2 regions of the Streptomyces sp. CNH189 genome follow, and region 2 is predicted to be linked to the other one. Evidence: predicted binding sites of a transcription regulator. Region 2 holds the regulator's gene; the other holds the start of a gene.
What was found. Region 2 encodes HspR, which represses chaperone genes until heat shock. Its sites were predicted from a motif close to TTGAGNNNNNNNNNCTCAA; they were not measured.
Positions count from the first base shown of each region.

Region 1: a site for HspR is predicted at 5,698-5,716, ahead of lon (endopeptidase La). Genes of this name have one in related genera too.

Region 1 covers NZ_AZUS01000006.1:135,458-153,312, reverse strand. Annotated here, with positions in the region: gene B100_RS0110845 (sensor histidine kinase) at 1-66, opposite strand, end outside; gene B100_RS0110840 (protein phosphatase 2C domain-containing protein) at 474-1,268, shown strand; gene B100_RS0110835 (MarR family transcriptional regulator) at 1,637-2,131, opposite strand; gene B100_RS0110830 (lysozyme) at 2,358-3,188, shown strand; gene lon (endopeptidase La) at 3,261-5,675, opposite strand; gene B100_RS0110820 (spermine/spermidine synthase domain-containing protein) at 5,826-6,515, shown strand; gene B100_RS0110815 (response regulator transcription factor) at 6,641-7,381, shown strand; gene B100_RS0110810 (sensor histidine kinase) at 7,378-8,502, shown strand; gene B100_RS0110805 (multifunctional oxoglutarate decarboxylase/oxoglutarate dehydrogenase thiamine pyrophosphate-binding subunit/dihydrolipoyllysine-residue succinyltransferase subunit) at 8,794-12,585, shown strand; gene B100_RS0110800 (DUF6104 family protein) at 12,673-12,855, shown strand; gene B100_RS0110795 (DUF4097 family beta strand repeat-containing protein) at 13,151-14,023, shown strand; gene B100_RS0110790 (helix-turn-helix transcriptional regulator) at 14,025-15,068, shown strand; gene B100_RS0110785 (Clp protease N-terminal domain-containing protein) at 15,076-15,636, opposite strand; gene B100_RS0110780 (HTH domain-containing protein) at 15,636-15,845, opposite strand; gene B100_RS0110775 (zinc-binding dehydrogenase) at 15,949-16,914, opposite strand; gene B100_RS0110770 (NAD(P)-dependent malic enzyme) at 17,085-17,855, opposite strand, start outside.
Region 2 covers NZ_AZUS01000012.1:223-13,377, reverse strand. Annotated here, with positions in the region: gene clpB (ATP-dependent chaperone ClpB) at 1-971, opposite strand, end outside; gene B100_RS0117420 (TIGR03618 family F420-dependent PPOX class oxidoreductase) at 1,106-1,522, shown strand; gene B100_RS0117415 ((2Fe-2S)-binding protein) at 1,692-1,988, opposite strand; gene B100_RS36970 (hypothetical protein) at 2,029-2,217, opposite strand; gene B100_RS0117405 (hypothetical protein) at 2,354-3,331, shown strand; gene B100_RS0117400 (helix-turn-helix domain-containing protein) at 3,355-4,329, shown strand; gene B100_RS0117395 (helix-turn-helix domain-containing protein) at 4,292-5,323, opposite strand; gene B100_RS0117390 (substrate-binding domain-containing protein) at 5,452-6,558, opposite strand; gene B100_RS0117385 (heat shock protein transcriptional repressor HspR) at 6,832-7,284, opposite strand; gene dnaJ (molecular chaperone DnaJ) at 7,289-8,467, opposite strand; gene grpE (nucleotide exchange factor GrpE) at 8,504-9,175, opposite strand; gene dnaK (molecular chaperone DnaK) at 9,172-11,010, opposite strand; gene B100_RS0117365 (glycosyl transferase) at 11,104-12,141, opposite strand; partial or broken gene B100_RS0117355 (Fe-S oxidoreductase) at 12,464-13,155, shown strand, end outside.

The DNA.
Region 1 (17,855 bases), on a different contig from region 2:
CGTCTGCTGCGCGTCCCCCGTGAGGGCCGCCTGCTTGTCCTTGCGACGAGGCCGCGTCTTCTGCACCGGTGCTCGCATTCCTGACTCGTGTACCCGTGGGCCCGCGTGACGCTCCGTCAACGGGCGCGGGCGCTCCTGGCGAGCCGCCGGCCGCGCTCGGACAGCGAGGCGCCCCCATCGCTCCCCGACCCTCCCAGTGCCCGTGGACAGTGGATGCGCATCACCTGACCCGCCACTCGAAGGAGTGAACATCGGAGGCGAGTTGAGGAGCAAGTTCCGTTGCGCCCCGCAGCGGGCCCGCGCGGCACGCCGGTTGGACGTCTGCGGCAGGCGGTGGCAATATTCGCCGCCACGCCTTCCCGGAGCCCTTCATTCCCTCCCAAACCAGGCGTCTGACCTGCGCGCCTGTGGAGAACGTACGAACCCTGCCCGGCTTTTGCGGGCGTTGTGGGGAACTCGTGCAGACTGGCCGGATGCGCACGGAACTTGTTTCGGAGCCCGGTGAACCGGGACGCCCCAACGAGGACTTCGCGAGCGTCGGACTTCCGGCCTCCGGGCAGGGCGGTTCGCTCGTGGTCCTGGACGGCGTCACGCCGCCGTCCGACGGGGGCGGCTGTCTGCATTCGGTGCCCTGGTTCACCGCCCGGCTGGGCGGCGCGCTGACCGAACTGACCGTTTCCCTCCCGGATGTTCCGCTGGCCGAGCTGCTGTCCCGGGGCATCGCGCGCACGGCCGGGAGCCACGCGGCGACCTGTGACCTTTCTCACCCCCGAACGCCGCAGGCGACGGTGGTGCTGACCCGCTGGTCGTCCGGCTCGGTGGACTGGCTCGTGCTGTCCGACTCGGTGCTGCTGGTGGAGTCGACGGACGGCACGGTCACGGCGGTCAGGGACGACCGGCTGGACCGGCTGCCCCTCTCGGCCCTGGCCAGCCACACCGTCGTGGACACCACGCTGCGCAACAAGGAGGGTGGCTTCTTCACCGCGGCGGCGGACCCGGCGGTGTCCTCACGGGCGGTCACGGGCTCCCTCCCGCGCGGGGAGGTGCGCGCGCTGGCGGCGCTGACGGACGGCGCGGCGCGGTGGGTGGAGCGGTTCGGCGAGGGCGACTGGGCGGACTGCCTCGCCCTGATCCGCGAGGAGGGCGCGCGGGCGCTGGTGGACCGGGTCCGGTCCCTGGAGCGCGCGGACGCGACCCGGGTCCCGCCCCGCCGGGGCAAGCCCCACGACGACGCGACGATCGTCCACACCGAGCTGCCCCCCGCCTGAGGGGCTGCCCGTACGGGCAGCTGTCGTCCGGACGGCGAACTGTCCTCGCCCGAACGGCCGGGCACCGCCCGCACGGCGGACACCTGCCGGCCCCTCGCCACTGACGCATGCGCCCGGGGCGCCCGCCCGGAGACACGGGCACCAGCCCCCACCCGGTCACGCGGCGCCCCGCACCCACCCGCGCCGCGGGGCACGCACCCCCCGATGCGCTCGGGGCGCCCCCGGGTCACGGAAACCGACCCCCACGCCGCGAAACCGGACGCACGGTGCCCGGCACCCGCCCGCGCCGCGGGGCCCGCACCCGCCGGGTCACGGTCACGGGCCTTCCGCCCGTCCCCGCGCGCGTGGCCGGGCGGCGGAGCCGCCCCCTACCGTTCCATCCCCCGGTTCAGCCGGTTGAGCAGGCGGGCGAGTTCCGTGACCTCCGTCGGGTCCCAGTCGGCGAACCGGCCGGCGTAGCGGGCGCGGCGGGCCTCGCGCACCCTGCTCACCCGCTGCCGCCCTTCGTCCGTGAGCGTGACGAGCCAGGCGCGCCCGTCGGCGGGGTCCGGCTCGCGCCCGACGAGCCCCAGGTCTTCGAGGGCACGCAGCTGGCGGGACATCGTCGCCTTGCCCACACCGATGTAGGCGGCGAGTTCGGTGGCCCGCTGCCGGCCGCACTCATCCAGACGGACCAGCAGGCCGTACGCGGACGGCTCCAGGTCAGGGTGGACCTCGCGCGCCATCTCCCCCTGGCTGGCCCGCGCCCGGCGCAGCAGAACCGTCAACTCCCGTTCCAGGGCCAGGAACCCGGGCTGTTCCACACCGGACGCGGGCTCCGGCGAGGCGGCGTGTTCCCCGCCGCCGTTTACGTCTTCGTGCACGTGTGCCCCTGCCTCGGTTTCCGGTTCTGAAAGTCTGGCGCCAGGTGGCGGCGTCGCCGCAGCTCCATAAGTATTTCGCAGGCGTAGACCAACGGCAGCGCGGCGGTCCGCCCGCCCGCCGTGGTCGACGTCCGCAGTGTCTCTACCAGCCCCATACGTGGCATGCCCACTACATGCGATGTGGGTCACATTCCGGGTTCGCCCCACGACCGTTCGGAGATGCGTCATGCCTGTGCCCAGATCCCGGCTCGTCCGTATACGCGCGCTCGGGGCCGCCGGTGCCGTCCTGCTCGCGGCCCTCGTCCTCCCGCAGACGGCGGCCGGCGCAGACGAGTCCGCCCCCACCGTCCCGCCGCGCGGCTCCGCCCACATGGGCATGGGCGTCCTCGCCCACGACGGCCGGGCCGGCCTGCCCACCGCGCGCTCCACCCAGACGGAAGGGGTGGACGTCTCCAGCCACCAGGGCAACGTCGCCTGGCCGACCCTGTGGAGCAGCGGGGTCCGCTGGGCCTACGCCAAGGCCACGGAGGGCACGTACTACACCAACCCGTACCACTCCCAGCAGTACAACGGCTCCTACGACGTCGGCATGGTGCGCGGCGCCTACCACTTCGCGACGCCGGACACCGCGAGCGGCGCCGCCCAGGCGGACTACTTCGTGGACCGCGGCGGCGCCTGGTCCGCCGACGGCCGCACCCTGCCGGGCGTCCTGGACATCGAGTGGAACCCGTACGGCGACGCCTGCTACGGCAAGTCGGCGAGCTCGATGGTGAGCTGGATCCGCGACTTCCTCGACCAGTACCGCGCCCGTACCGGCCGCGGCGCCGTGATCTACACCGCCACCAGCTGGTGGCAGCAGTGCACCGGCGACTACGCGGGCTTCGCCTCCACCACCCCGCTGTGGATCGCCCGCTACGCCTCCACCGTGGGCGACCTGCCCGCCGGCTGGGACACGTACACGATGTGGCAGTACACCTCGACCGGCCCGACGGTCGGCGACCACGACCGCTTCAACGGCACCCTCGACCGGGTGCAGGCCTTCGCCGCCGGCAGCTGAGCCACAAAGCGGTAAGGGAAAGGCCCGGGTTTCCCTCACGGGACCCGGGCCTCCCTCATCCGGCGACCCCCGTCACGCGGCCACCGGAACCTCCGGCGCCGCCCCGTTCGTGGCGGGCGACAGCGCCAGATCCAGCACCTGGCGGACGTCGGTGACGGCGTGCACGTCCAGCTTCTCCAGCACCTCCGCCGGGACGTCGTCCAGGTCGGGCTCGTTGCGCTTGGGGATGATCACGGTGGTGATCCCCGCCCGGTGCGCGGCGAGCAGCTTCTGCTTCACCCCGCCGATCGGCAGCACCCGCCCGGTCAGCGACACCTCACCGGTCATCGCCACGTCCGTACGGACCAGCCGGCCGGAGAGCAGCGAGGCCAGCGCGGTGGTCATCGTGATGCCCGCGCTCGGGCCGTCCTTGGGCACGGCGCCCGCCGGGAAGTGGATGTGCACGCCCCGGTCCTTCAGGTCGGCCACCGGCAGCTCCAGCTCGGCGCCGTGACTGCGCAGGAAGCTCAGCGCGATCCGCGCGGACTCCTTCATCACGTCGCCCAGCTGGCCGGTCAGGGTCAGCCCCGCCGCGCCCGTCTCCGGGTCGGCCAGGGAGGCCTCCACGTAGAGCACGTCCCCGCCGGCGCCGGTCACGGCGAGCCCGGTGGCGACACCGGGGACGGCGGTACGGCGCTCGGCCGGTTCCTGGGCGGACTCCGGCACGTGGTGCGGCCGCCCGATCAGGTCGCGCAGGTCGCCCTCGGTGACGGTGAACGGCAGCTCCCGCTCGCCCAGTTCGTGACGGGCGGCGATCTTGCGCAGCAGCCGCGCGACCGACCGCTCCAGGGTGCGCACGCCGGCCTCGCGCGTGTACTCACCGGCCAGCTTGCGCAGCGCCCCTTCCTCGATCGTCACCTCGTCCGCCGCGAGACCGGCGCGCTCCAGCTGGCGCGGGAGCAGGTGGTCACGGGCGATGACGATCTTCTCGTCCTCGGTGTAGCCGTCGAGGCGGACCAGCTCCATACGGTCGAGCAGGGCCTCCGGGATGGCTTCGAGGACGTTGGCGGTGGCGAGGAACACCACGTCGGACAGGTCGAGCTCGACCTCCAGGTAGTGGTCCCGGAAGGTGTGGTTCTGCGCCGGGTCGAGGACCTCCAGGAGGGCGGCGGCCGGGTCGCCCCGGAAGTCCGAGCCCACCTTGTCGATCTCGTCGAGCAGGACGACCGGGTTCATCGAACCGGCCTCCTTGATCGCCCGCACGATCCGGCCGGGCAGCGCGCCGACGTAGGTGCGGCGGTGGCCGCGGATCTCGGCCTCGTCGCGGACGCCGCCGAGGGCGACGCGGACGAACTTGCGGCCCATGGCGTGGGCGACGGACTCGCCCAGCGAGGTCTTGCCGACGCCGGGCGGGCCCACCAGGGCCAGCACGGCACCGCCGCGCCGTCCGCCGACCACGCCGAGACCCCGGTCGCTGCGGCGCTTGCGCACCGCCAGGTACTCGGTGATGCGCTCCTTCACGTCCTGCAGACCCGCGTGCTCGGCGTCCAGGACGGACTGGGCGCCCTGGATGTCGTAGGCGTCCTCGGTGCGCTCGTTCCACGGCATCTCCAGGACCGTGTCGAGCCAGGTGCGGATCCAGGAGCCCTCCGGTGACTGGTCGGAAGAGCGCTCCAGCTTGTCGACCTCCTTGAGCGCGGCCTCGCGCACCTTCTCCGGCAGGTCGGCGGCCTCGACGCGGGCGCGGTAGTCGTCGGACTCCTCGCCCTCCTGGTCGCCGTTCAGCTCGCGCAGTTCCTTGCGGACCGCCTCCAGCTGACGGCGGAGCAGGAACTCGCGCTGCTGCTTGTCGACGCCCTCCTGGACGTCCTTGGCAATGGTCTCGGCGACGTCCTGTTCGGCGAGGTGGTCGCGCAGCTGCTGGGTGGCGAGCTTCAGCCGGGCCACCGGGTCGGTGGTCTCCAGCAGGGCGACCTTCTGGTCGGTGGTGAGGAACGGCGAGTAGCCGGAGTTGTCGGCGAGCGCGGAGACGTCGTCGATGGCCTGGACCCGGTCCACCACCTGCCAGGCGCCGCGCTTGCGCAGCCAGGCGGTGGCGAGCGCCTTGTACTCCTTGACCAGTTCGGACACGTGTCCCGGCAGCGGCTCGGGCACGCTCTCGTCGATGCGGGTGCCCTCCACCCACAGCGCCGCGCCCGGCCCGGTGGTCCCGGCGCCGATGCGCACCCGGCCCCGGCCGCGGATCAGGGCGCCCGGGTCGCCGTCGGCCAGCCGGCCGACCTGCTCGACGGTGCCCAGCACGCCGGTCCCGGCGTAGGTCCCGTCGACGCGCGGCACCAGGAGCACCCGGGGCTTGCCCGGTTCGTCGCGGGCGGCGGCCTGGGCGGCCTCCACCGCGGCGCGCACCTCGGAATCGCTCAGGTCCAGCGGAACCACCATCCCGGGCAGCACGACCTCGTCGTCGAGCGGCAGCACGGGCAGGGCGAGCGGTGTGGACTCAGCAGCCATGATCTCCCCTTCGGCAGTCAAGTTGAGCTATGCCGACTCAATGCAGGAGCGCCGCCGAATGTTCCCGGACGCGCGTTCGCTGTCAGCGATCACCGGACGGGGGTCCCCCGTCCCCGGCCCCTGGGAAGGGCGAGCTGCCAGGATGAACGCATGCCCACCCCGTACGACATTCCCGAAGCTCCTGAAGTCCTGGACCGCCGCGAGGGCCCGTACGGCGAGGTGGTGCTGCGCCGGCACGGCGACCTGCTGCAGATCATCGCCAACGGCTGCTTCCTGATGGACACCTCCGACGGGCGTTCCGAGCGGCTGCTCGTGGACGCCGCCCTGACCGCCCTCGACCCGGAGGCGGACGGTCCGCGGGTGCTGATCGGCGGGCTGGGCGTCGGCTTCTCCCTCGCGCACGCCGCCGGGCAGTCCCGCTGGGGGCGGATCACCGTGGTGGAGCGGGAGCCCGCGGTCGTCGAGTGGCACCGCGCGGGCCCGCTGTCGGCGCTCTCCGGACAGGCCCTCGCCGACCCGCGCACGGAGATCGTCGAGCAGGATCTGATCACCTACGTCAATGAGACATCCGACACATTCGACGCGCTGTGTCTCGACATCGACAACGGGCCCGACTGGACCGTCACCGAGGACAACGAGGGCCTTTATTCGCCGACCGGACTCGCGGCATGTGCAAGGGTGTTGAAGCCGCGCGGGGTCCTCGCGGTATGGTCCGCCAGGCCTTCCCCGGAATTCGAGGGAACCTTGCGGAATGCCGGGTTCCGGCAGGTGCGTACCGAAGAGATCCCCGTTGCCCGGGGCGTTCCGGACGTCGTGCACATCGGCGTCCGCCCTGGATAGCAAACGGGTGGTGAATCCCCGTACGCTGCTGCCTTGGCGCGGATCATTCAAGCGTCAATCGCAGTGATGCGCAGACGACGGATCACCCCACGGATTCCGGATAAAGCACACCTCAGGGGCGGGCGATGGAGCAGACACACACCTCCCACAACGGCACGGCGACGACCACCCCCGGCGCTCAGCGCAGGGTCCTGGTGGTCGAGGACGACGCGACGATCGTGGACGCCATCGCGACCCGCCTTCGTGCCGAGGGATTCCTGGTGCAAACGGCGGGCGACGGCCCGTCCGCAGTGGACACGGCGGAGGCCTGGCAGCCCGATCTGCTGATCCTCGACATCATGCTGCCCGGCTTCGACGGCCTGGAGGTCTGCCGGCGCGTGCAGGCCCAGCGGCCGGTGCCGGTGCTGATGCTCACCGCGCGCGACGACGAGACCGACATGCTGGTCGGCCTCGGTGTCGGCGCCGACGACTACATGACCAAGCCGTTCTCCATGCGGGAGCTGGCGGCCCGGGTGCACGTGCTGCTGCGCCGCATGGAGCGCGCGGCCCTCGCGGCCACCACCCCGCGCAGCGGCATCCTGCGCCTGGGCGAACTGGAGATCGACCATGCCCAGCGCCGGGTGCGCGTGCGCAGTGAGGACGTCCACCTGACGCCCACCGAGTTCGACCTCCTGGTGTGCCTGGCCAACACCCCGCGCGCGGTGCTCTCCCGCGAGCAGCTGCTGGCCGAGGTCTGGGACTGGGCGGACGCCTCCGGCACCCGGACAGTGGACAGCCACATCAAGGCGCTGCGCCGGAAGATCGGCGCCGAGCGCATCCGCACGGTGCACGGCGTGGGCTACGCCCTGGAGACGCCGACGCCATGAGCGCGGGTCCGGGGGGCCACGGACAGGGGCGACAGGGCGGGCGCACGGGACAGCCCTGGGGCGGCCTGCGGCCGTTCTCGATCAAGACCAAACTGGGCGCGCTGGTCGTCGTCTCGGTCCTGATCACCACCGGACTGTCGGTGGTCGCCGTGAACACCAAGACGGAGCTGCGCTTCATCACGGTGTTCTCGATGATCGCCACGCTGCTCATCACCCAGTTCGTGGCGCACTCCCTCACCGCTCCGCTGGACGACATGAACGCGGTCGCCCGGTCCATCTCGCACGGCGACTACACCCGCCGGGTGCGCGAGAGCCGCCGTGACGAGCTGGGTGACCTGGCGCAGACGATCAACGTCATGGCCGACGAGCTGGAGGCCCAGGACAGCCAGCGCAAGGAGCTTGTGGCCAATGTCTCGCACGAGCTGCGCACGCCCATCGCGGGCCTGCGCGCGGTGCTGGAGAACATCGTCGACGGCGTCACCCGGCCCGACCCGGAGACGATGCGCACGGCCCTGAAGCAGACCGAGCGGCTCGGCCGCCTGGTGGAGACGCTGCTGGACCTCTCGCGCCTGGACAACGGCGTGGTCCCGCTGAAGAAGCGCCGCTTCGAGGTGTGGCCGTACCTGTCGGGCGTGCTCAAGGAGGCCAACATGGTCGCCTCGGCCCGCGCCGGCATGGCCTCCGGATCCGGCAGTCACACCCGTACGGACGTCCATCTGCATCTCGACGTCACCCCGCCCGAGCTCACCGCGCACGCCGACCCGGAGCGGATCCACCAGGTGGTGGCCAACCTGATCGACAACGCGGTCAAGCACAGCCCGCCGCACGGCCGGGTGACGGTCCGGGCGCGCCGGGGTGCCGAGCCGGAGTCGCTGGAGCTGGAGGTGCTGGACGAGGGTCCGGGCATCCCGCGGACCGAGTGGCACCGGGTCTTCGAGCGGTTCAACCGCGGCAGCGTCAACCGTCCGCACGGCCCCGGCAGCGACGGCGGCACCGGGTTGGGTCTGGCGATCGCCCGCTGGGCCGTGGATCTGCACGGCGGCCGGATCGGAGTGGCGGAATCCGAGCGGGGTTGCCGGATCCTGATCACTCTTCCGGGGCCCACCTCCACCCCAAGTTGACGTAAAGTTCGAAGCCGAGCTTCAAGATCCATCAGTGTTCGCGCTGACGGACACGTGTGATCAGGCACAGGCCCGCGCGCGGGGCGCGTCGGACCCCGGTCGAGCGATGCCTGATAACGTCAAGAGAAGCGGAACCTCGCTTGTTTCCCGCCATTTCCAGCGCCGAAACACCCGTTGAGATGTGATGTGCACGACGTTGCTAGGGCCCGGCCTGACCTTCTCGCGCGCGGAGGCGTAGCCTTTATTTCCGCTGTCCATCATCTTGCGAAGCGGAAGAGGGCGGTTGACGCCGTGTCGCCACAGTCCCCCAGTAACTCGAGCATCTCGACCGACACCGACCAAGCGGGAAAGAACCCCGCTGCGGCCTTCGGTGCCAACGAATGGCTCGTCGACGAGATCTACCAGCAGTACCTCCAGGACCCGAACTCGGTGGACCGAGCCTGGTGGGACTTCTTCGCCGACTACAAGCCGGGCGCGCCTGCGACCTCGGCTCCGACGGGTGACGCGGCCGCGGGGGCCGCTGTGACCCCCACCGCCCCGGCCCAGCCGGCCGCTCCCGCGAAGGCGGACGTGCCCGCCCCGGCCGCGCAGCCCGCTGCCGCCGCCCCGGCGGCCAAGGCCCAGGCTCCCGCCCCGGCGAAGGCGGCCGCTCCGGCCGCCCCCGCCGCGAAGCCGGCCCCGGCCAAGAAGGCCGAGCCCGCGGGTGAGGCCAAGAGCGGACCCGAGCGGGTGACCCTGCGCGGTCCGTCCGCCGCCGTGGCGAAGAACATGGACGCCTCGCTGGAGCTGCCCACGGCCACGTCCGTGCGCGCCGTCCCGGTGAAGCTGCTGTTCGACAACCGCATCGTCATCAACAACCACCTGAAGCGGGCGCGTGGCGGGAAGATCTCCTTCACGCACCTCATCGGCTACGCCATGGTCCAGGCCATCAAGGCCATGCCGTCGATGAACCACTCGTTCGCGAAGGTGGACGGCAAGCCGACCCTGGTGAAGCCGGAGCACATCAACCTCGGCCTCGCCATCGACCTGGTCAAGCCCAACGGCGACCGCCAGCTCGTCGTAGCGGCCATCAAGAAGGCCGAGACGCTGAACTTCTTCGAGTTCTGGCAGGCCTACGAGGACATCGTCCGTCGCGCCCGCGACAACAAGCTGACGATGGACGACTTCACCGGCGTCACGGTCTCCCTGACCAACCCCGGCGGCCTCGGCACCGTCCACTCCGTGCCGCGCCTGATGCCCGGACAGTCGGTCATCATGGGCGTCGGCGCCATGGACTACCCGGCGGAGTTCCAGGGCACCTCCCAGGACACCCTGAACAAGCTCGGCATCTCGAAGGTCATGACGCTCACGTCGACCTACGACCACCGGGTGATCCAGGGCGCCGCCTCCGGCGAGTTCCTCCGCCAGGTCGCGAACCTCCTGCTCGGCGAGAACGGCTTCTACGACGAGATCTTCGAGGCGCTGCGCATCCCCTACGAGCCGGTCCGCTGGCTCAAGGACATCGACGCCAGCCACGACGACGACGTCACCAAGGCCGCCCGGGTCTTCGACCTGATCCACTCCTACCGGGTCCGCGGCCACGTCATGGCCGACACCGACCCGCTGGAGTACAAGCAGCGCAAGCACCCCGACCTGGACATCGTCGAGCACGGCCTCACCCTGTGGGACCTGGAGCGCGAGTTCGCCGTCGGCGGCTTCGCCGGCAAGTCGATGATGAAGCTGCGCGACATCCTCGGCGTGCTCCGCGACTCGTACTGCCGCACCACCGGCATCGAGTTCATGCACATCCAGGACCCCAAGCAGCGCAAGTGGATCCAGGACCGCATCGAGCGCTCGCACACCAAGCCCGAGCGCGAGGAGCAGCTGCGCATCCTGCGCCGGCTGAACGCGGCGGAAGCCTTCGAGACGTTCCTGCAGACCAAGTACGTCGGCCAGAAGCGCTTCTCCCTGGAGGGCAGCGAGTCCGTCATCCCGCTGCTCGACGCGGTGCTGGACTCGGCGGCCGAGTCCCGGCTGGACGAGGTCGTCATCGGCATGGCCCACCGCGGCCGGCTGAACGTGCTGGCGAACATCGTCGGCAAGTCGTACGCGCAGATCTTCCGCGAGTTCGAGGGCAATCTCGACCCGAAGTCGATGCACGGCTCCGGCGACGTGAAGTACCACCTGGGCGCCGAGGGCACCTTCACCGGCCTGGACGGCGAGCAGATCAAGGTCTCGCTGGTAGCCAACCCCTCGCACCTGGAGGCGGTGGACCCGGTCCTGGAGGGCGTCGCCCGCGCCAAGCAGGACATCATCGGCAAGGGCGGCACGGACTTCACCGTCCTGCCGGTGGCGATCCACGGCGACGCGGCCTTCGCGGGCCAGGGCGTGGTGGCCGAGACCCTGAACATGTCGCAGCTGCGCGGCTACCGCACCGGCGGCACGGTCCACGTCGTCATCAACAACCAGGTCGGCTTCACCGCCGCCCCGGAGTCCTCGCGCTCGTCGATGTACGCCACGGACGTGGCCCGCATGATCGAGGCCCCGATCTTCCACGTGAACGGCGACGACCCGGAGGCCGTGGTGCGCGTCGCGCGCCTCGCCTTCGAGTTCCGCCAGGCGTTCAACAAGGACGTGGTGATCGACCTCATCTGCTACCGCCGCCGCGGTCACAACGAGACCGACAACCCGGCCTTCACCCAGCCGCTGATGTACGACCTGATCGACAAGAAGCGCTCGGTGCGCAAGCTGTACACCGAGTCCCTCATCGGTCGCGGCGACATCACCCTGGAAGAGGCCGAGCAGGCGCTGCAGGACTACCAGGGCCAGCTGGAGAAGGTCTTCACCGAGGTCCGCGAGGCCACCTCGCAGCCGTCCACGGTGGCGCCCTCGGACCCGCAGGCCGAGTTCCCGGTCGCCGTGAACACCGCGGTGACCACGGAGACCGTGAAGCGGATCGCCGAGTCCCAGGTGAACATCCCCGACCACATCACCGTCCACCCGCGTCTGCTGCCGCAGTTGCAGCGCCGGGCGGCGATGGTCGAGGACGGCACGATCGACTGGGGCATGGGCGAGACCCTCGCCCTCGGCTCGCTGCTCCTGGAGGGCGTCCCGGTGCGCCTCGCGGGGCAGGACTCCCAGCGCGGCACCTTCGGCCAGCGCCACGCGGTCATCATCGACCGCAGCACGGGCGAGGAGTACACGCCGCTGCAGTACCTCTCCGAGGACCAGTCGCGGCTGAACGTCTACAACTCCCTGCTGTCCGAGTACGCGGCGATGGGCTTCGAGTACGGCTACTCGCTGGCCCGCCCGGACGCGCTCGTGCTGTGGGAGGCGCAGTTCGGCGACTTCGTCAACGGCGCGCAGACGGTCGTGGACGAGTTCATCTCGTCGGCCGAGCAGAAGTGGGCCCAGACCTCCGGTGTGGTCCTGCTCCTCCCGCACGGCTACGAGGGCCAGGGCCCGGACCACTCCTCGGCCCGCCCGGAGCGCTTCCTGCAGCTCTGCGCCCAGAACAACATGACGGTCGCGATGCCGACCTCGCCGTCGAACTACTTCCACCTCCTGCGGTGGCAGGTGCACAACCCGCACCACAAGCCGCTGGTCGTCTTCACCCCGAAGTCGATGCTGCGCCTGAAGGCCGCCGCGTCGAAGGCGGAGGAGTTCACCACGGGCCAGTTCCGCCCGGTCATCGGCGACGACACGGTCGACCCGGCCGCCGTGAAGAAGGTCGTCTTCTGCGCCGGCAAGGTCTACTACGACCTGGCCGCCGAGAAGAAGAAGCGCGGCGCGGACGACACGGCGATCATCCGCATCGAGCGCCTGTACCCGCTGCCGGGTGCCGAGCTCCAGGCGGAGATCAAGAAGTACCCGAACGCCGAGAAGTACCTGTGGGCCCAGGAGGAGCCGGCGAACCAGGGTGCCTGGCCGTTCATCGCGCTCAACCTGATCGACCACCTCGACCTGGCGGTCGGTGCCGACCTCCCGCACGACGAGCGCCTGCGCCGCATCTCGCGGCCGCACGGTTCGTCGCCCGCGGTCGGCTCCGCCAAGCGCCACCAGGCCGAGCAGGAGCAGCTGGTGCGTGAGGTCTTCGACGCCTGACCGGCGGCGCCACGCGGTACGCGACCGGGCCGCACCCCTTCACGGGGGTGCGGCCCGCCCCGTTTTCCGGCACATATCCTTGTCCTCATGTACTTCACGGACCGTGGCATCGAGGAACTGGAGAAGCGGCGCGGGGAGGAGGAGGTCACCTTCGAGTGGCTCGCGGAGCAGCTGCGGACCTTCGTCGACCTCAACCCCGACTTCGAGGTCCCGGTGGAACGCCTCGCCACCTGGCTGGCCCGCCTGGACGACGAGGACGAGGACGAGTAGGCCCGTCTGCCGCCGGTCGCGGGCAGCCGTGCCTCCCCCAATGCCTCAAGGGCCTGGGAGGTGCCCCCAGCGGCACGGCCGCTGAGGTGCCCCCAGCGGCACGGCCGCCCCGCACCGACGCCCTCGCCTCCCCCGACGAACGCTCACCACAACGACATACCGAACCTCCCAAGGCACCGTTCACCAGAACGAGTGCCTTGACTTTCGCCTGCCGCGATATATCGTGAATCGAGTAATACGCGATATGGCGCGATCCGCGCGCCCCGGGTACCCCCCGCGATCAGGAGGTCGTCCCATGCCCGAGTGGTCCGTCGCAGACCCGGCCAAACTCACCTTCGACGCCCCCCTGACCCACCTCAACGTCCGCATCGTCAACGGCACGGTGAACGTGGTGGGGACGGACGAGACCGAGGCCCGCCTCCACGTCTCCGACATCGAGGGCCCACCCCTCGTCGTCACGCACGAGGACGGCGTCCTGACCGTCGCCTACGACGACCTCCCCTGGAAGGGCTTCCTCAAGTGGCTCGACCGCAAGGGCTGGCGCCGCAGCGTGGTCGTCTCCCTGGCGGTCCCGGCCCGCACCAAGGTCGAGGTCGGGGTCGTCGGCGCCACCGCCGTCGTCTCCGGCGTCCGGGGTCCCGCCGCGGTGAAGGGCGTCGCGGGCGACACCACCCTCGTCGCCCTCTCCGGCCCGGTCCGCGCGGACACCGTCTCCGGCAATGTCGAGGCGCAGTCCGTCACCGGCGACCTCCACTTCGCCTCCGTCTCCGGCGACCTCACCGTCGTCGAGGGCTCCGGCCCCTCCGTCAAGGCGGACACGGTCAGCGGCTCGATGATCGTGGACCTCGACCCCGAGGGCCCCACCGACATCCGGCTGACCAGCGTCTCGGGCGAGATAGCGGTCCGGCTGCCCGACCCCGCCGACGCGGAGGTGGAGGCCAACACCGCGAGCGGCGCCATCTCCAACGCCTTCGACGACCTTCGGGTGCAGGGCATGTGGGGCGCCCACAAGCTCACCGGCCGGCTCGGCGCGGGCAGCGGCAAGCTGCGGGCCACCACCGTCTCCGGCTCCATCGCCCTGCTGCGCCGCCCACCCCGGGAGGACGAGCCCGGCCGGCGGGACGGCGCGGGAGACAATGCCGGTACGACCGACAAGAAGGTGCTCTGACATGCCCCCCGTCTTCGCCCACGGACGCCTCCGCCTGTACCTGCTGAAGCTGCTCGACGAGGCCCCCCGCCACGGCTACGAGGTGATACGCCTCCTCGAGGAGCGCTTCCAGGGGCTGTACGCACCGTCGGCGGGCACGGTCTACCCCCGCCTGGCCAAGCTGGAGGCGGAAGGGCTGGTCACCCACACCACCGAGGGCGGCCGCAAGGTCTACTCGATCACCGACGCGGGCCGGGCCGAACTGGCCGACCGCAGCGGCGAGCTGGCCGACCTGGAGCTGGAGATCCGCGAGTCGGTCGCCGAGCTGGCCGCGGAGATCAAGGCCGACGTCAGCGGCGCGGCGGGCGATCTGCGCCGCGAGATGCGGGCCGCGGCCGGCCGGGCCCGGCAGTCCCGGGGCGGGGACGCCTCCGGCGACAAGGGGGGCGTGGCCGACGGTTTCGGCGACTTCTCGGTGTTCGGCGACAAGGACGCCTGGCGCGCCGCGAAGGAGGAGATGCGCCGCGCCAAGCAGGAGTGGAAGGAGCAGGCCCGGCGCGCCAAGGACGAGAGCCGGCGCTCCCGTGAGGAGGCCCAGCGAGCCCGGCGCCAGGCCAAGGAGGCGCAGGACAAGGCGCAGGAGCAGGTGCAGCGCATCGTCCGGCAGGTGCAGGAGCAGGTGCAGGACCACTTCACCCGCGGCGACTGGCCGTCCGGTCTGCGCGAGGGCCTGGGCGACCTGGTCAAGGAGATGAGCGACTTCGGCAAGGACTTCGCCTTCGGCCGCACGGCCGCCGGCGGACCGGCGGACTCCCGGCCGTCGTACTCCTCGACCCCCGAGGACTTCCCCGCCGACTACGCCCCCTCCTGGGGGTACGAGAGCGCCGCGGACTCCACCGATGATCCGGCGCGCGACCTGGAGCGGCTGCTGGACCGCTTCCGGGACGACGTCAGGGACGCCGCCCGGGACCACGGGGTCACCGCGGACCAGCTCCAGGACGCCCGCCGTCATCTGTCGACGGCGGCCGCCCGGATCGGGGCGCTGCTGCGCGCGCCGAAGCCCTGAGCCCGCGTCAGCTCGCCTTGGCCTCGCCGTCGCCGTACAGCACGCGGGTCACCGACGCGTGGGTCACCCCGTGGTCGGCGAGGACCTCGGCGGGCACGCCGGGGCGGGCGGTGAGGGCGAGCAGCAGATGCTCGTCGCCGATGTGGCGGTGGCGCCGGGCGGTGGCGGTGCGCAGCGCCCCGGTGAGGACGTCCTTGGCCGCCCGGTCGAAGGGCCGGTGCCCGGGCCACCGGCCGCGGACCCGGCTCCCGGACAGGGCCCCGGGTCCGTGGGCCTCCTCCACCCGGGCGACAATCTCCGGTACGTCGATGCCCAGTCCGGCGAGGGCGTCGGTCTCGGCCTGGGTGAGCCCGCCCCGCCGTCGCGCCTCCTCCAGCGCCTCCCGTACGGCCTCGCGGCGGTCGCCGAGGCCGAGGGCGGTCAGGGCGAAGGAGGCACGGCTGCCCTCCCGGTCGAGCAGGGCGAGGAGCAGGTGCTCGGTGCCGACGTGGCCGGCCCCCGCCCGTTCCGCCTGGGCGACGGCCCCTTTGACCACGTCGCGGGCGTCCTTGGTGAACCGCTCGAACATCAATGCCTCCCGTACTTCTTGTGCACGGCCTGCCTGCTGACCCCGAGTTCGGTCGCGATCTCCTGCCACGACCAGCCGTGATTGCGCGCGTTGCGCACCTGCACGGCTTCCAGTTGTTCGAGCAGCCTGCGCAGCGCGGCGACGGCCCGCAGGCCGACCCGCGGATCGCGGTCACCGGCCCGCTCGGCGAGATCGGTTGCCTCAGTCATGACGTCAACTTACATTGACACATCGGTCGCGTCAACCATAGTTGACATGCCGACGGCCGGCCCGGAAACACCGGACCGGCCGTGAGGAGGGAGAGGCTCCGCCTCAGTGGTTGGTGAGCACGATCTTGCCGAAGAGCTCGCCGGACGCCATCCGTTCGAAGCCCTCGCGGGCCCGGTCCAGGGGCAGCGCCTCGTCGATGACGGGCCGCACCCCGGTCGCGGCGCAGAAGGACAGCAGGTCCTCCAGCTCGTCCTTGGTACCCATCGTCGACCCCACGATCTTCAGTTCCAGGAAGAAGACCCGGGTCAGCTCCGCGTGCGAGGGCCGGTCACCGCTGGTGGCGCCGGAGATCACCAGCGTCCCGCCGGGGCGCAGCGACTTCACCGAGTGCGACCAGGTGGCCGCGCCCACGGTCTCGATCACCGCGTCGACCCGCTGCGGCAGCCGGGCACCGGGTTCCACCGCCTCCACGGCGCCCAGCTCCAGCGCCCGCTTGCGCTTGGCCTCGTCCCGGCTGGTGGCGAAGACCCGCAGGCCCGCCGCCTTGCCGAGCACGATCGCGGCGGTGGCGACGCCGCCGCCGGCGCCCTGCACCAGCACCGAGTCGCCGGGCCGTACCCCGGCGTTGGTGAACAGCATGCGGTAGGCCGTCAGCCAGGCCGTGGGCAGGCAGGCCGCCTCCTCGAAGGAGAGCTCCTTGGGCTTGGGCAGGATGTTCCAGGTGGGCACGGCGACCTGTTCGGCGAAGGTGCCCTGGTAGCGCTCGGTCAGGATGGAGCGGGGCTCCCTGGGCCCCACGCCGTGACCGGTCTGGCCGATCACCGAGTGCAGGACGACCTCGTTGCCGTCCTCGTCGACACCGGCTGCGTCGCAGCCGAGGATCATCGGCAGCTTGTCCTCCGCGAGGCCGACGCCCCGCAGGGACCAGAGGTCGTGGTGGTTGAGGGAGGCGGCCTTGACCGTGACGGTGCTCCAGCCCGGCCGGGACTCGGGAGCGGGACGCTCTCCCGACTCCAGTCCCGTGAGCGGCTGGTCGCGGTCGATTCGGGCGGCGTAGACAGCGAACATGACCTTGACGATAGGGTCCGCGCCCCGTCGAAGGAACCGTGCCCGCCTGTGACACACGCCCTCTTGCCCCGGGGCGGGTGACGTTCCCCGGGCCGGGTCGCGCGCCCTGACGCCCCGGGAGAACGCGTGGGCCCCGTCCACAGGCGTGGCGGGGCCCCTCTCACGTGCGCTCAGCGCCGGGCGACGCCCTCCGCCCGGGCGGCGGCGGCCACGGCGGCCGTCACCGCGGGGGCGACCCGCTCGTCGAACGGGGACGGGATGACGTAGTCGGCGGCGAGGTCGTCACCGACGACGGAGGCCAGCGCCTCGGCGGCGGCCAGCTTCATGCCCTCGGTGATCCGCGAGGCCCGCACCTGCAGCGCGCCCGCGAAGATGCCGGGGAACGCCAGCACGTTGTTGATCTGGTTCGGGAAGTCCGACCGGCCGGTGGCCACGACGGCCGCGTACTTGTGCGCGACCTCCGGGTGCACCTCCGGGTTCGGGTTGGCCATGGCGAAGACGAACGCGCCCTCCGCCATCGACGCCACCGCGGGCTCCGGCACCGTGCCGCCGGAGACGCCGATGAACACGTCGGCCCCCGCCAGCGCGGACTCCAGCGGGCCGGAGATGCCGGCCTTGTTGGTGAACGACGCCAGCTCCGCCTTGATCGGCGTGAGGTCCTCGCGGTCCCGCGAGACGACGCCCTTGCGGTCGGCCACCGCCACGTCGCCGATGCCGGCCTCGACCAGCATCTTGGCGATGGCGACACCCGCCGCGCCCGCGCCGGAGATCACCGCCCGCAGCTCGCCCAGGGTGCGCCCGCTGAGCCGCGCCGCGTTGCGCAGCGCCGCGAGCGTCACGACGGCCGTGCCGTGCTGGTCGTCGTGGAAGACGGGGATGTCCAGGCGCTCCTGGAGCCGCCGCTCGATCTCGAAGCACCGGGGGGCCGAGATGTCCTCGAG
Region 2 (13,155 bases):
CGCTCGCGGTACTCGTCGAGCGTGGTGGCGCCGACCATGCGCAGCTCGCCGCGGGCCAGCATCGGCTTGAGCATGTTCCCGGCGTCCATCGCGGAGTCGCCGCCGGCGCCCGCGCCGACGACCGTGTGCAGCTCGTCGATGAAGGTGACGACCTGCCCGTCGGACTCCTTGATCTCCGCCAGGACGGTCTTGAGCCGCTCCTCGAACTCGCCGCGGTACTTGGCACCCGCGACCATGGCGCCCAGGTCGAGCGCGACCAGCCGCTTGTTCTTCAGCGACTCGGGCACGTCGCCCTTGACGATCCGCTGGGCGAGGCCTTCGACGACGGCGGTCTTGCCGACGCCGGGCTCGCCGATCAGCACGGGGTTGTTCTTGGTGCGGCGGCTCAGCACCTGCACCACCCGCCGGATCTCCTGGTCCCGTCCGATGACGGGGTCCAGCCTGCCCTCGCGGGCGGCGGCGGTCAGGTCGGTGCCGAACTTCTCGAGGGCCTTGTACTGGCCCTCCGGGTCGGGAGTGGTCACCCGGCGCGTCCCCCTCGCCTTCTGGAAGGCCTCCTGCAGCTTGTCCGCGGTGGCGCCCTGCCGGGACAGTACCTCGCCGGCCGCACCGCCCTTGGCGGCGATGCCGGTCAGCAGGTGCTCGGTGGACAGGTACTCGTCGCCGAGGTCCTGGGCGCGGGCCTGGGCGTCGGCGACGACGGCGAGCAGCTCGCGGTTGGGCTGGGGCGGCGCCACGGTGGATCCGGTGACGCTCGGCAGTCCGGAGAGGACCCGCTCGGCGCCGGAGCGTACGGCGGCCTGGTCGGCGTCCACCGCGGCGAGCAGGTCCGTGATGTTCTCGTTCTCCTGCCCGGCGAGCAGGGCGAGCAGCAGGTGCGCGGGGGTGAGGTCGGGGTGCCCCTCGGTCACGGCCCGGTTGCCGGCGGCGGCCAGTGCGTCACGGCTCCGGTTGGTCAGCTCGGCGTCCACGTGTCCGTTCTCCTCCTTGGTGCCCTTCGGTGACCCTCAGCGATGTCTGTGGCTGACTGTGTCAACGTCCACAAACTTGAGTCTAATCCACTCAAGGTGGTGCCGCGAGGGACTCGGGGCTAAGTTCCGGGGTCATGACCCTCACGTATTCGGTGGATCCGGGCGATCCGGACGCGTCGTACCTCAGCTTCTGGCGCGAACGGCACCTGTGCACGCTGACCACCCTCCGCCCGGACGGCACACCGCACCTGGTACCCGTCGGGGTGACGTACGACCCCGAGACGTGCCTCGCCCGGGTCATCACCAACCGGACCAGCGCGAAGGTCCGCCACGTACGGGCGGCGGGGGACGAGGGCGCGCCGGTCGCGGTCTGCCAGGTGGACGGCAAGCGGTGGGCGACGCTGGAGGGACGCGCGCGGGTCCGCACGGACCCGGAGCGCGTCGAGGACGCGGTGCTGCGGTACGCGGAGCGCTACGGACGGATGCCGGGCCCCAACCCGGACCGGGTCGTCATCGAGATCGCGCTCACGCGCGCGATGGGCCGCGGCTGAGGCCGGCGGTGCGGCTCGCACCGGCGAGCGATCCCTTCCGGCCATCGCCCTATCCCGGGGATACCCGGAAATATCCCCCAAAACTGCAGCGGCGTCACCGTGTTCAGGTCACGGTGACGCCGCTGCGGGGGGAAGCACCTGCGCGATCTTTTACGACGGGGGAATCGCGTCAGGCACTGCGGGGGGTGGCCGAGATGGTCCTGGGGGCAGGGGAGTCGGACTCCACCTGCCGGTGGTCCCGCTGGTCCAGGTTCACAAAGATCATTCCGTACCGGATGGCACACCGCACGGGCTTCGGCGCCCCCCTGGGCCGCCTCAGACACCGGAACGCCCGTACGTCACCGTCCTCGTCGCGCGTGACGACCACGGGCTCACCGAAGACGGTCACCATCAACGAGTCACCGCTGTGGGGGATGGCGGTGACCAGGTCGATGAAATGCCATCCGGACCGGTAGGCCGTCGCCATCTCACGACGGAAGGATCGGTCGTCAGGTGGGGTGGCCACGTCAGCTCCAGACAGTGTCTGCCGGAAGCTGGACCACGTCCTCGCCGTCCACCACGCCCACGGTCCCGCTCGACCAGACGGTGTCGTCCTCGGCATCGGTCTGCGCGCCGGACAGGGCGCCCAGCGCACCGAAGGCCACAACGGCGGACAAGGCGGCGACAAGCACCGAGCGACGCATTCTCTTACGCATAGTCGGCTTCGTCCTCACTCGAAGGTCCCCTTTCCCCCGTCAAGTAAGACGATGGCTCATTCGGGCACGTCATGGCCACACGATCGGTGCATCATGTTCCTGCATGTTCAGGAGCCTGGGGGGTGGAGATTTAACAATGAATCGGACCAAAACCGTGCATCCCCATCCCATGACGGAGCTGTGCGTGGAAGGGAGTCGTCTGTACGCGAACGCACTGCGCACGGGACGTATCCCCCGGGCGGAGGCCGAAGCCGCACCCTGTCTGGTCGACTTCTCCCTGCTCCACCCCGACCCCGACGACCCGGACTGGCTGCGCCCCGTCCCGCCCTCCGTCGTGCTGGCCCAGCGGCTGGACCCGATCGAGCGTGAGATCACCGAACGCCGGCGCCTGACCATGGAGTTGGCGGACATTTTCGAGCCGTTCATGGGACTCGGCGCCCCCCTGGCGGAACCGGTCCACTCCATCACCGTGCTCGAAGGACTCGACCGCATCAACGAGGCGCTCGACCTGGCGACCTCCCAGTGCCGGAACGAAGTGCTCACCGTCCAGCCGAAGAACCGGCACCCGGAGCAGCGCCTGATCGAGGCACTGGAACGCGACCGGCCGCTGATCGAACGCGGGGTGCGGATCAGGACGCTCTACCAGCACACCGCCCGGTACAACCCCGAGCGCATCGCCTGGACCGAGCAGTTCGCCGACGGCAAGGTGGAGTACCGCACCATCGACGAGCTGGTCGAGCGCCTCATCGTCTGCGACGACACGGTCGCCTTCATCCCCGTCCGGGACGACCGGCAGGTCGCGCTCGAACTGCGCCACCCCGGCCTGGTGCGCTACCTCATCAAGGTCTTCGAGTTCATGTGGGGCCGCGCGGTCCCCCTCACCGCCGGCACCCCGTACGAGACCGCACCGGACGGTCTCACCGACATCCAGCACTCGATAGCCAAACTGCTCGTCGAGGGACACGTCGACGAGGCCATCGCGCGCCGCCTCGGCATGAACGTCCGCACCTGCCGGGCACACATAGCCAAGCTGGCCACCGCGCTCGGCAGTGGCAGCCGTGCCCAACTGGGGTACCTCATCGCACAGTCCGGCATTCTCGAGCAGGACCACTGATCCGGTCCGGGGGGCGGTCAGGCATGAGCGGCGACGCACCACAGAGGGCAGCGGACGCGCTGCGGGCGGAGGCACTGGACCGCTACGCCCGCGCCCTGGACCAGGGCCACGTGCCCGCCTCGGGGGACGCGGAGACCCCACTCCTGCTCCGCCTCGGCCTGCTCCACCCCGCCGGGGACGACCCCAGCCGGCTGGAGCCGGTCGCACCGCACCTCGCCCTGCACCGGCTGCTGCGCGCCTCCGAGGACCGCGTCGCCGAGGAACGGCGGCGTCAGGAACGCCTGGCGGAGACCCTGGCCCCGCTGCTGCGCCCCGGCGAACCGGTGGAACAGGAGTCCCCCCTCGTCACCCGGCACAGCGGCACGGAGAGCATCGGCCGGGCCATCGGCGAGGCGATGACCGGCGCCACGGAACTCCTCGCCGTCCAGCCGCACCGCAGCTACGTGAAGTTCGACCCGGCCGTCCACGAACCCGCCCTCCGCCGCGACCAGGACCTGCTGGACCGCGGCGGCCGCATCCGCGCCCTGTACCAGCACACCCTGCGCCACGCGCCCACGCTGGCCGCCCGCTACGAACGCCTCACGGGCGACGTCGAGGCCCGCTCCCTGGACGAGATCACCGACCGCCTCGTGATCGTCGACCGCGCGGTCGCCTTCATCCCGGCCGGCCCCGAGCGCTCGACGGCCCTGGAGGTCCGGCATCCGGCGATCGTGACGTTCCTGGTCACCACCTTCGACCGGCTCTGGCGCCTGGCCACCCCCATGTACCCGGAGGCGGACCGGCAGCCCACCCTCAACGGCGTCACCCCGCGCCAGCGCGCCATCGCCACGCTGCTCGTCGAGGGGCACACCGACGCCGTCATCGCCGACCGGCTCGGCATGAACGTCCGCACCGCGCGGGAGCACATCGCCAAACTCGCCGCGCTGCTGGGCAGCGGCAGCCGGGCCCAGCTCGGCTACCTCATCGCGCGGTCCGGGGTGCTCGACCCGGCGGAGTGACGGCCGGGTGCCGTGCCCCGTCCAGCCCCGCCTGCGCGATCCGCACCCCCAGCTGCGTACGGCTGGCCGCCCCGAGGGTCTCCGACAGGCGGGCGATGTGCGCCCGGCAGGTCCGCACACTGATGCCCAGGCGCTCCGCGACGACCGCGTCCTGGTGGCCCTCCGCCAGCAGCGCCGCGATGGACTGCTCCCGGTGCGAGATGCCCTCGATGCCGGTGGCCGGAAGAGGGGCGGTCAGCGGGATGGCGAGCCGCCACAGCCGGTCGAAGACCGTGCCCAGGTACTCCACCAGCGCCGGGTGGCGCAGCTCCAGCGCCATCGTGCGCTCGGCGTTGGCGGGAATGAAGGCGACCGTGCGGTCGAACAGGATCAGCCGGTCGACCACCTCGTCCAGCGTGCGCGCCTCCACCGCGTCGCCCATCAGCTCCAGGTAACTCAGCAACCCGTGCCCGTGCCGGGCGACATGGGTGTACAGGTCCCGCATGCGCACGCCCCGGCCGCGCAGCGCCATCGCCCGGTGCAGGCCCTCCGACAGCTCGGCCTCACGCCGGATGCCGCCCGGCTGGACCGTGAGCACCTCGGTGGTGCACGCCTGCGTCGCCTCGTCCATCGCGGCCTGGATACGCGCCAGTCCGTCCAGCACACGGATCGCCGGGCCCTCCGCCGACGACTGCGCGACCGGCACCTGGCGGCCGAGTCCGGCGTACCACTCGAAGGCGGCGACCGCCGAGCCGACCCGGCGCTGACTCGCCCTCACCTCGTCGTACATGCCGCGCAGCAGCCGGGTCATGACCTCCTGCGGGGCGGTGGGCACCAGCCAGTCCATGTCGTCGGGATCGGGGTGCAGCAGGGCCAGTTCCAGCAGGCAGGGCACCCGCTCGGCCTCCCGGCGCGGCAGCCGGCCGCGCCGTACGGCCCGGGAGTAGACGCGGTCCCCGGCCTCGCACAGTCGGTCAGCACCGTGCGGATGCTCCTGAGCCGCGTGCCCGGCCATCGCCCATCCCACCCCCGGTTCAGCCACTTTCCGCAGCGCAACTATGCGCGGCCGGAACCTGCTGTGCAACACGGGGCCGGCCACCGCGCCGGCCCCGAGACCCGCGGGTGGCCGAATACCGACGGGAGTTACTTCAGGTCGAGCTTCTCGCAGGCGGACTTGAAGTCGGCGGTGCAGATGTCCGACACGTCGTAGAACCCGTCGGCGATGACCGTGTCCTGGATGTTCTCCTGCGTCAGCGCGACCACCGGCACCAACTGCGCCGGGATGTCCTGCTCGGTGGGGCTGTCGACCCGGTCACGGGTGAGGGCGTCGAACTGGATGTCCCGGCCCTGGACCCGCGCCACGGCCATCTCCGCGGCGTTCTCCGCCTCCGTCGGGTACGACTTGTACACGCTCATGTACTGCTCGCCGGTGACGATGCGCTGCACCGCGGCGATCTCCGCGTCCTGGCCGGTGATCGGGGGCAGGTCGGTGACACCGGCGCCGCGCAGCGCCTTGACGATGCCGCCCGCCATGCCGTCGTTGGCCGAGTAGACGCCCTTGATCTTCCCCGCGCCGATCTCGCCGATCGCCTCGGCCATGTTCTTCTCGGCGTTCTTGGGGTCCCAGTCCTTGGTGTCGAAGGACTTGGCGATGGTCACCTTGCCCTTGAGCTCGGACAGCGCGCCCGCCTTGAACTGCTTGGCGTTGGGGTCGGTCGACGAGCCGTTCATCATGACGACCTTGTCGGTGATGCTGAGGTCGCCGCCGAAGGACTCCAGCAGCGAACGGCCCTGCACCTCTCCGACCAGCTCGTTGTCGAAGGAGATGTACGCGTCGATCGGGCCCTCGGCCAGCCGGTCGTAGGCGATGACCGGGATGCCCGCCTCCTTGGCCTTGGTGACGCTCTCCGCGATGGCGTGGGCGTCCACCGCGTCCAGCACGATGACGTCGACCTTCGCGTCGATCATGCGCTGCATCTGGGAGGCCTGCTTGTCGGCGTCCGCCTCGGCGTTGGCGTACTCGACCTTGCCCTTGTTGTCGGTGAGCGCCTCCACCTTCTTCTTGAAGAAGGGGTAGTCGAACTGCTCGTAGCGCGTGTTGGCCTTCTCCGGGAGGAGGAGACCGACGGAGATGTCGTCCCCCTTGGCCGGGCTCGCCTCGTCGCTGCTCCCTGTCGCGTCGAGCATGCCGCAGCCGGCGAGCGTGACGGACATCGAGACGGCGGCCACGGATATGGCGATACGACGCATGCGAGGGCTCACTTCAGGTGCGTTTTGGACGTGGGCACAGCTTTGCGGCCCATGTGACTGAAAAGCCAACGCTTCAGGGCCCATCGCCGTCAAGGGCAACCACTTAACGAGATGGACACAGCACGGTCCGCTGAACTCGTGAAAGTCCTGCGGACACGCCGCGTGGGACACCTGGACACGCAGGCATACCATAGCCACAGTTGTGGTCAGGCATAAGAGAAGGGGCCCCGAGGTTCGGTGAACCTCGGGGCCCCTTCCGCGCGTTCCGCGTGGTCAGTCCGACTGCTGCTGGCGCTTGGGCCGCCACACCACCAGCGCGCTGGTCTGCTGCACCTCCTGGTAGGGCACCAGGTCACGACGGTACGAGGCATGGACGGCCGCCTCACGCTGACGCATCGCCGCCGCCGCGCCGTCGAGCGCGTCCTCCAGCTCCGCCACACGGGCCTGGAGGGCGGCGACCTGGTTCTCCAGCTCGATGATGCGCTTGATTCCGGCCAGGTTGATGCCCTCGTCCTGCGACAGCTGCTGCACCTGCCGGAGCAGTTCGATGTCACGGGCCGAATAGCGCCGGCCCCGGCCCGCCGTGCGGTCCGGCGACACAAGTCCCAGCCGGTCGTACTGACGCAGCGTCTGCGGATGCAGACCGGACAGCTGGGCCGCCACCGAAATGACGTAGACCGGGGTGTCCTGGGTCAGTTCGTACGGATTGCGTCGACGGCCGTCCATCGCATCAAGCTCCCTTCGCGGCCTGGAACAGCTCCGCCCGCGGATCCTGGTCCGCGGTTGCCTCGCGATACGCCTCCAGGGCGTCACGAGCCTTCCCCGACAGGTCCTTGGGAACACTCACCTCGACGGTCACCAGAAGGTCACCGCGGGTGCCGTCCTTGCGGACCGCTCCCTTGCCGCGGGCGCGCATGGTGCGCCCGTTGGGTGTGCCCGGCGGAAGCTTCAGCGTCACCGGCGGACCGCCCAGCGTCGGGACCCGGATCTCGCCGCCGAGAGCCGCCTCGGGATACGTGACGGGCACGGTGACGGTCAGGTTGTCGTCCTTGCGGCCGAACACCGGGTGGGAGCCGACGTGCACGACGACGTACAGATCGCCCGCGGGCCCGCCGCGCTCACCGGGAGCGCCCTTGCCGCGCAGCCGGATCCGCTGCCCGTCGCTGACCCCCGCGGGGATGCGCACCTGCATCGTCCGCGAGGACTTGGCCCGGCCGCTGCCCTTGCAGACCTCGCAGGGCTCCTCCGCGATCAGGCCGCGGCCCTTGCAGTCGGGGCACGGGTCCGTCAGCGAGAAGCCGCCGCCGGAGCCCCGCGCCACCTGCCCGGTGCCGACGCAGGTCGGGCACACGCGCGGTGTGCCGTTCTTGTCGCCGGTACCCGAACAGGCCTTGCAGGGCGCCTGCGACGACATCCGCAGCGGGACGGTCGCGCCCTCGATCGCCTCGGTGAAGCTGAGCGTCACCTCGGACTCGATGTCCTGGCCCCGGCGCGGCTGGGTCCGCGTGGTCCCCGCGCCGCCCCGGTTGAACAGGCCCCCGAAGACGTCACCGAGGCCGCCGCCGAAGCCGCCCGCCTGGCCGCCGCCGCCGGGCTGGCCTCCGAAGAGGTCGCCCAGGTCGAAGTTGAACGTGCCGCCGCTTCCGCCCGGCCCCGGACGGAAACCGCCGTTGCCGAAGAGGGCGCGCGCCTCGTCGTACTCCTTGCGCTTCTTGGGGTCACCGAGGATGTCGTTCGCCTCGGAGATCTCCTTGAAGCGCTCCTCCGCCTTGGCGTTGCCCTTGTTGGCGTCCGGGTGGAACTCGCGGGCGAGCTTCCGGTACGCCTTCTTGATCTCGGCCTCGGTGGCGTCCTTGGGGACGCCGAGGACCTTGTAGTAGTCCTTCTCGATGAAGTCCTTGGTGCTCATCCCCGACGTCCCTCCTTCCCTGCGTCAGCTATAACGTCAGCCCTCCTCCGGGCCACCGTTCTCCTTGTTCTCCGCGTCCGCCTGCGCCTCGGTGCTCTCCTCGGCCGGCTTGACCGTCTGCGCGCCCGGCTGCGGCTCGGCGACGGCCACCCGCGCGGGGCGGATGGTGCGCTCGCCGATGCGGTACCCCGGCTGCAGGATCGCCACGCACGTCGTCTCGGTGACGTCCGGGGCGTAGGAGTGCATCAGGGCCTCGTGGATCGTCGGGTCGAAGGGCTCGCCCTCCTTGCCGAACTGCTGCAGGCCCAGCTTCGCCACCGTGGTCTCCAGCGACTCGGCGACGGACTTGAAGCCGCCGACCAGCTCGCCGTGTTCCCGCGCGCGGCCGATGTCGTCCAGCACCGGGAGCAGTTCGGACAGGAGGTTCGCCACGGCGACCTCCTTGACCGCGACCCGGTCCCGCTCGACACGGCGGCGGTAGTTCTGGAACTCGGCCTGGAGGCGCTGGAGATCCGCGGTGCGCTCACCGAGCGCGGTGCGGGCCTGGTCCAGCTGAGCCACCAGGGCGGCGTTCTGCCCCGTGTCCCCGGCCGGGGCCGCCTCCTCCTCGGAGGGAGCGGCGGCCTTCGGCTCGGCGTCGTCGGTCGGTGCGCCGGAAGGGACGTCGGGCTGCTGCTGCTCGTCGAAGCCCGGGGTCTCTTCCGTCACGCCGCACCGTCCTTGCGGTCCTCGTCGACGATCTCGGCGTCGACGACGTCGTCGTCGGCCTTGGCCTCACCGGCGGACGCGCCACCGGCGGCCTGGGCACCCTGGGCGTCGGCGTACATGGCCTGGCCCAGCTTCTGGGAGACGGCGGCGACCTTCTCCGTGGCGGTGCGGATCTCGGCGGCGTCCTCGCCCTTGAGCTTCTCCTTCAGCTCGGCGACGGCCTCCTCGACCTCCGTCTTGACGTCACCGGGGACCTTGTCCGCGTTGTCCGCGAGGAACTTCTCCGTCTGGTAGACGAGCTGCTCGCCCTGGTTGCGGGACTCGGCGGCCTCGCGGCGGGCGTGGTCCTCCTCCGCGTACTTCTCGGCCTCCTGGCGCATCCGGTCGACCTCGTCCTTCGGCAGCGAGGAGCCGCCGGTGACGGTCATCTTCTGCTCCTTGCCGGTGCCGAGGTCCTTCGCCGTGACGTGCATGATGCCGTTGGCGTCGATGTCGAAGGAGACCTCGATCTGCGGGACGCCACGCGGCGCCGGCGGCAGACCGGTCAGCTCGAACATACCGAGCTTCTTGTTGTACGCCGCGATCTCGCGCTCGCCCTGGTAGACCTGGATCTGCACCGACGGCTGGTTGTCCTCGGCCGTGGTGAAGATCTCGGAGCGCTTGGTCGGGATCGTGGTGTTGCGCTCGATCAGCTTGGTCATGATGCCGCCCTTGGTCTCGATGCCGAGGGACAGCGGGGTGACGTCGAGCAGGAGGACGTCCTTGACCTCACCCTTGAGGACACCGGCCTGGAGCGCGGCGCCGATGGAGACGACCTCGTCCGGGTTGACGCCCTTGTTGGCCTCCTTGCCGCCGGTCAGGTCCCTGACCAGGTCGGCGACGGCGGGCATACGGGTCGAGCCACCGACCAGGACGACGTGGTCGATCTCGCTGACGGAGATGCCGGCGTCCTTGATGACGTTGTTGAACGGCGTCTTGCAGCGCTCGAGCAGGTCCGCGGTCAGCTGCTGGAACTGCGCGCGGGTCAGCTTCTCGTCGAGGTGCAGGGGGCCCTCGGCGGAGGCGGTGATGTAGGGGAGGTTGATCGAGGTCTCGGTGGACGAGGACAGCTCGATCTTCGCCTTCTCGGCGGCCTCACGCAGACGCTGCAGCGCCATCTTGTCCTTGGACAGGTCCACGCCATGACCCGACTGGAACTGCTTGACCAGGTAGTCGACGACGCGCTGGTCCCAGTCGTCACCACCGAGGTGGTTGTCACCGTTGGTGGCCTTCACCTCGACGACACCGTCGCCGATCTCCAGCAGGGAGACGTCGAAGGTACCGCCACCGAGGTCGAAGACGAGGATGGTCTGGTCGTCCTTGTCGAGGCCGTACGCCAGGGCGGCGGCCGTCGGCTCGTTGACGATGCGCAGCACGTTCAGGCCGGCGATCTCGCCGGCCTCCTTGGTCGCCTGGCGCTCGGCGTCGTTGAAGTACGCCGGGACGGTGATGACCGCGTCGGCCACCTTCTCGCCCAGGTACGCCTCGGCGTCCCGCTTCAGCTTCTGCAGCACGAAGGCGCTGATCTGCTGCGGGTTGAAGTCCTTGCCGTCCAGGTTGATCTTCCAGTCGGTGCCCATGTGGCGCTTGACCGACCGGATGGTCCTGTCGACGTTCGTCACGGCCTGGCGCTTGGCCACCTCGCCGACCAGCACCTCACCGTTCTTGGCGAAGGCGACGACGGAAGGCGTGGTCCTGGCGCCCTCGGCGTTGGTGATGACGGTGGGCTCGCCGCCCTCCAGAACGCTGACGACGGAGTTAGTCGTGCCCAGGTCGATGCCGACCGCACGTGCCATTTCGATTCCTCCAGCTGACTTGAGTGGAACAGACTCAAGCATGCATGACGTCCGGCGTGGGGTCAACAGAGCTGAGTCGGACAGACTCAACTCTTATCCGCTCCTTACACGCAACCGCTCGCTGACCTGCGAGGACGCACTGGCCGAACGTTGACGCGGCCGGAAAACAGGGGTGACAGGCAACCGCACCAGGCCCAGGACGAGCACCGCCGCGACTCCCGCGATCCACAGCGCCGCACCCGCGGGCACCCTCCCCGTGTGGACACACACGGCGACCACCGCCGCACCCGCGGCCCCGGCGCCGAGCAGCACCACGGCAGCGCGGGGCGCGAGCCCCAGCCGTCGCAGCCGGTGCACGAGATGGTCCGGGCGTGCGCGGCTCACCGGCCGGCGGTCGAGCCGCCGCCCGAGTACCACCAGGGCGCCGTCCGCACACGCCAGGACCGTCAGCGCGAACAACACGGCGGCTCCGGACCCGATTCCCTGTCCGGCCCGCACGAACACCGCCGAGGAGGACAGGACGAAGCCCGTGAACAGCGCTCCGCCCTCCCCGAGCGCCGCCTGCGCGGGGAACCAGTTGTGCAGCAGGAACCCGGCGAGGGCGGCGGCCAGGGCGCCGAGCAGCGCGGCGAGTCCGTCCATCACCTCGGCCGCCGCGCAGACGGCCACCGCGAACGCGCCCACCGCTCCCACGGTGCCGGCCAGGCCGTCGGCGTGGTCCAGGCCCCGGAACGCGACGGTCGCGACGACGACGCACGCCGCGGCCAGCACGCCGCCGGGCACCCCGGTCTCCTCGTACGGGACGACGAGCGCCGCCGCCACGGCCGTACCGGCGGGCGTGACCCACCGGCGGAGCCGCCAGGCGTCGGCGGCCAGCCCGAGCGCCGCGACACAGCCGGCGGCCACGACCACCCGGCCGATCCCGGCGCCGAGCGGGGCGACGCCCAGGGCGTCGCCGGCCGCCGCGACCAGGGCGGTCGCCAGCGCGACGGCGGCTCCCCCGGACAGCGGCACGGCCCGCCGACGCCTGCGGTCCACGATCCCCAGGCGCAGGGCAGGAGCCCGCAGGACCCCCGTGAGCAGGGCGGACAACAGCAGGGCGGTGGCGGCGGCGACGATCCCGTAGAGCACGGATATAAGTTAGGGGCGTATCGACTGATTTGGCGTGAATAACACGATCGGATCCCGGATGCCATCCGGGACGGTCGCCGGGGCGCCTCACGGGCACCCACCAGGGCGTCCACCGGCCGGCTCACCGGTCACCCGCGAAGGAACCCTCAGCGATTCAGATCACCTCGTGCCCGGCTACAGTGCGGCTGGAGATGGGGGTAGTCTCAAACGGACCGCATAAGTTACCGCTTAGTAATCTCGGGGAAGCCGGAAGGCAAGTCCCGGTGAAGCCCCCGACAACCCACTCCACACCCTGAACCCCTCGCAGGCCCGAGGAGCCCTCATGCAACTCGCCGCGATCATCGTGTCGCTGGTCCTGACCGTGGTCGGCGTTGCGCTGCTCGCACGCGCGATCGGCCAGTTCGTCCGGCACTTCAAGCTGGGCCAGCCGGTCCCGGCCGGCACCCGGACCGACAACCCCTACCAGCGCAGTGTGACCCTGGTACGGGAGTTCCTCGGCCACACCCGCATGAACCGGTGGGGCATCGTCGGCATCGCCCACTGGTTCGTCGCCGTCGGCTTCCTGACACTGCCGCCGACCCTCGCCCAGGCCTTCGGCCAGCTGTTCCAGGCCGACTGGGTGCTGCCGGTCATCGGCGACTTCCTGCCGTTCGAGATGTACATCGAGTTCATCGGTGTCATGACGGTCCTGGGCATCGCGGCGCTGATCGTGATCCGCCTGCTCAGCCTGCCGTCCCGGCCCGGCCGCAAGTCCCGCTTCGCCGGCTCCAAGGCCGGCCAGGCGTACTTCGTCGAGTACGTCATCCTCACCATCGGCCTCGCGATCTACGTGCTGCGCGGCCTCGAGGGCGCCCTGCACCACGTCGACAGCTACTCGGCGTCGTACTTCGCGTCGTACCCGCTGGTCCTGGCCTTCAAGGGGCTGTCGGTCGGCGCGCTGCAGAACCTGGTCTACCTGGTCGCCATGATCAAGATCGGGACGTCGTTCGTCTGGATGATCGTCGTCTCGCTCAA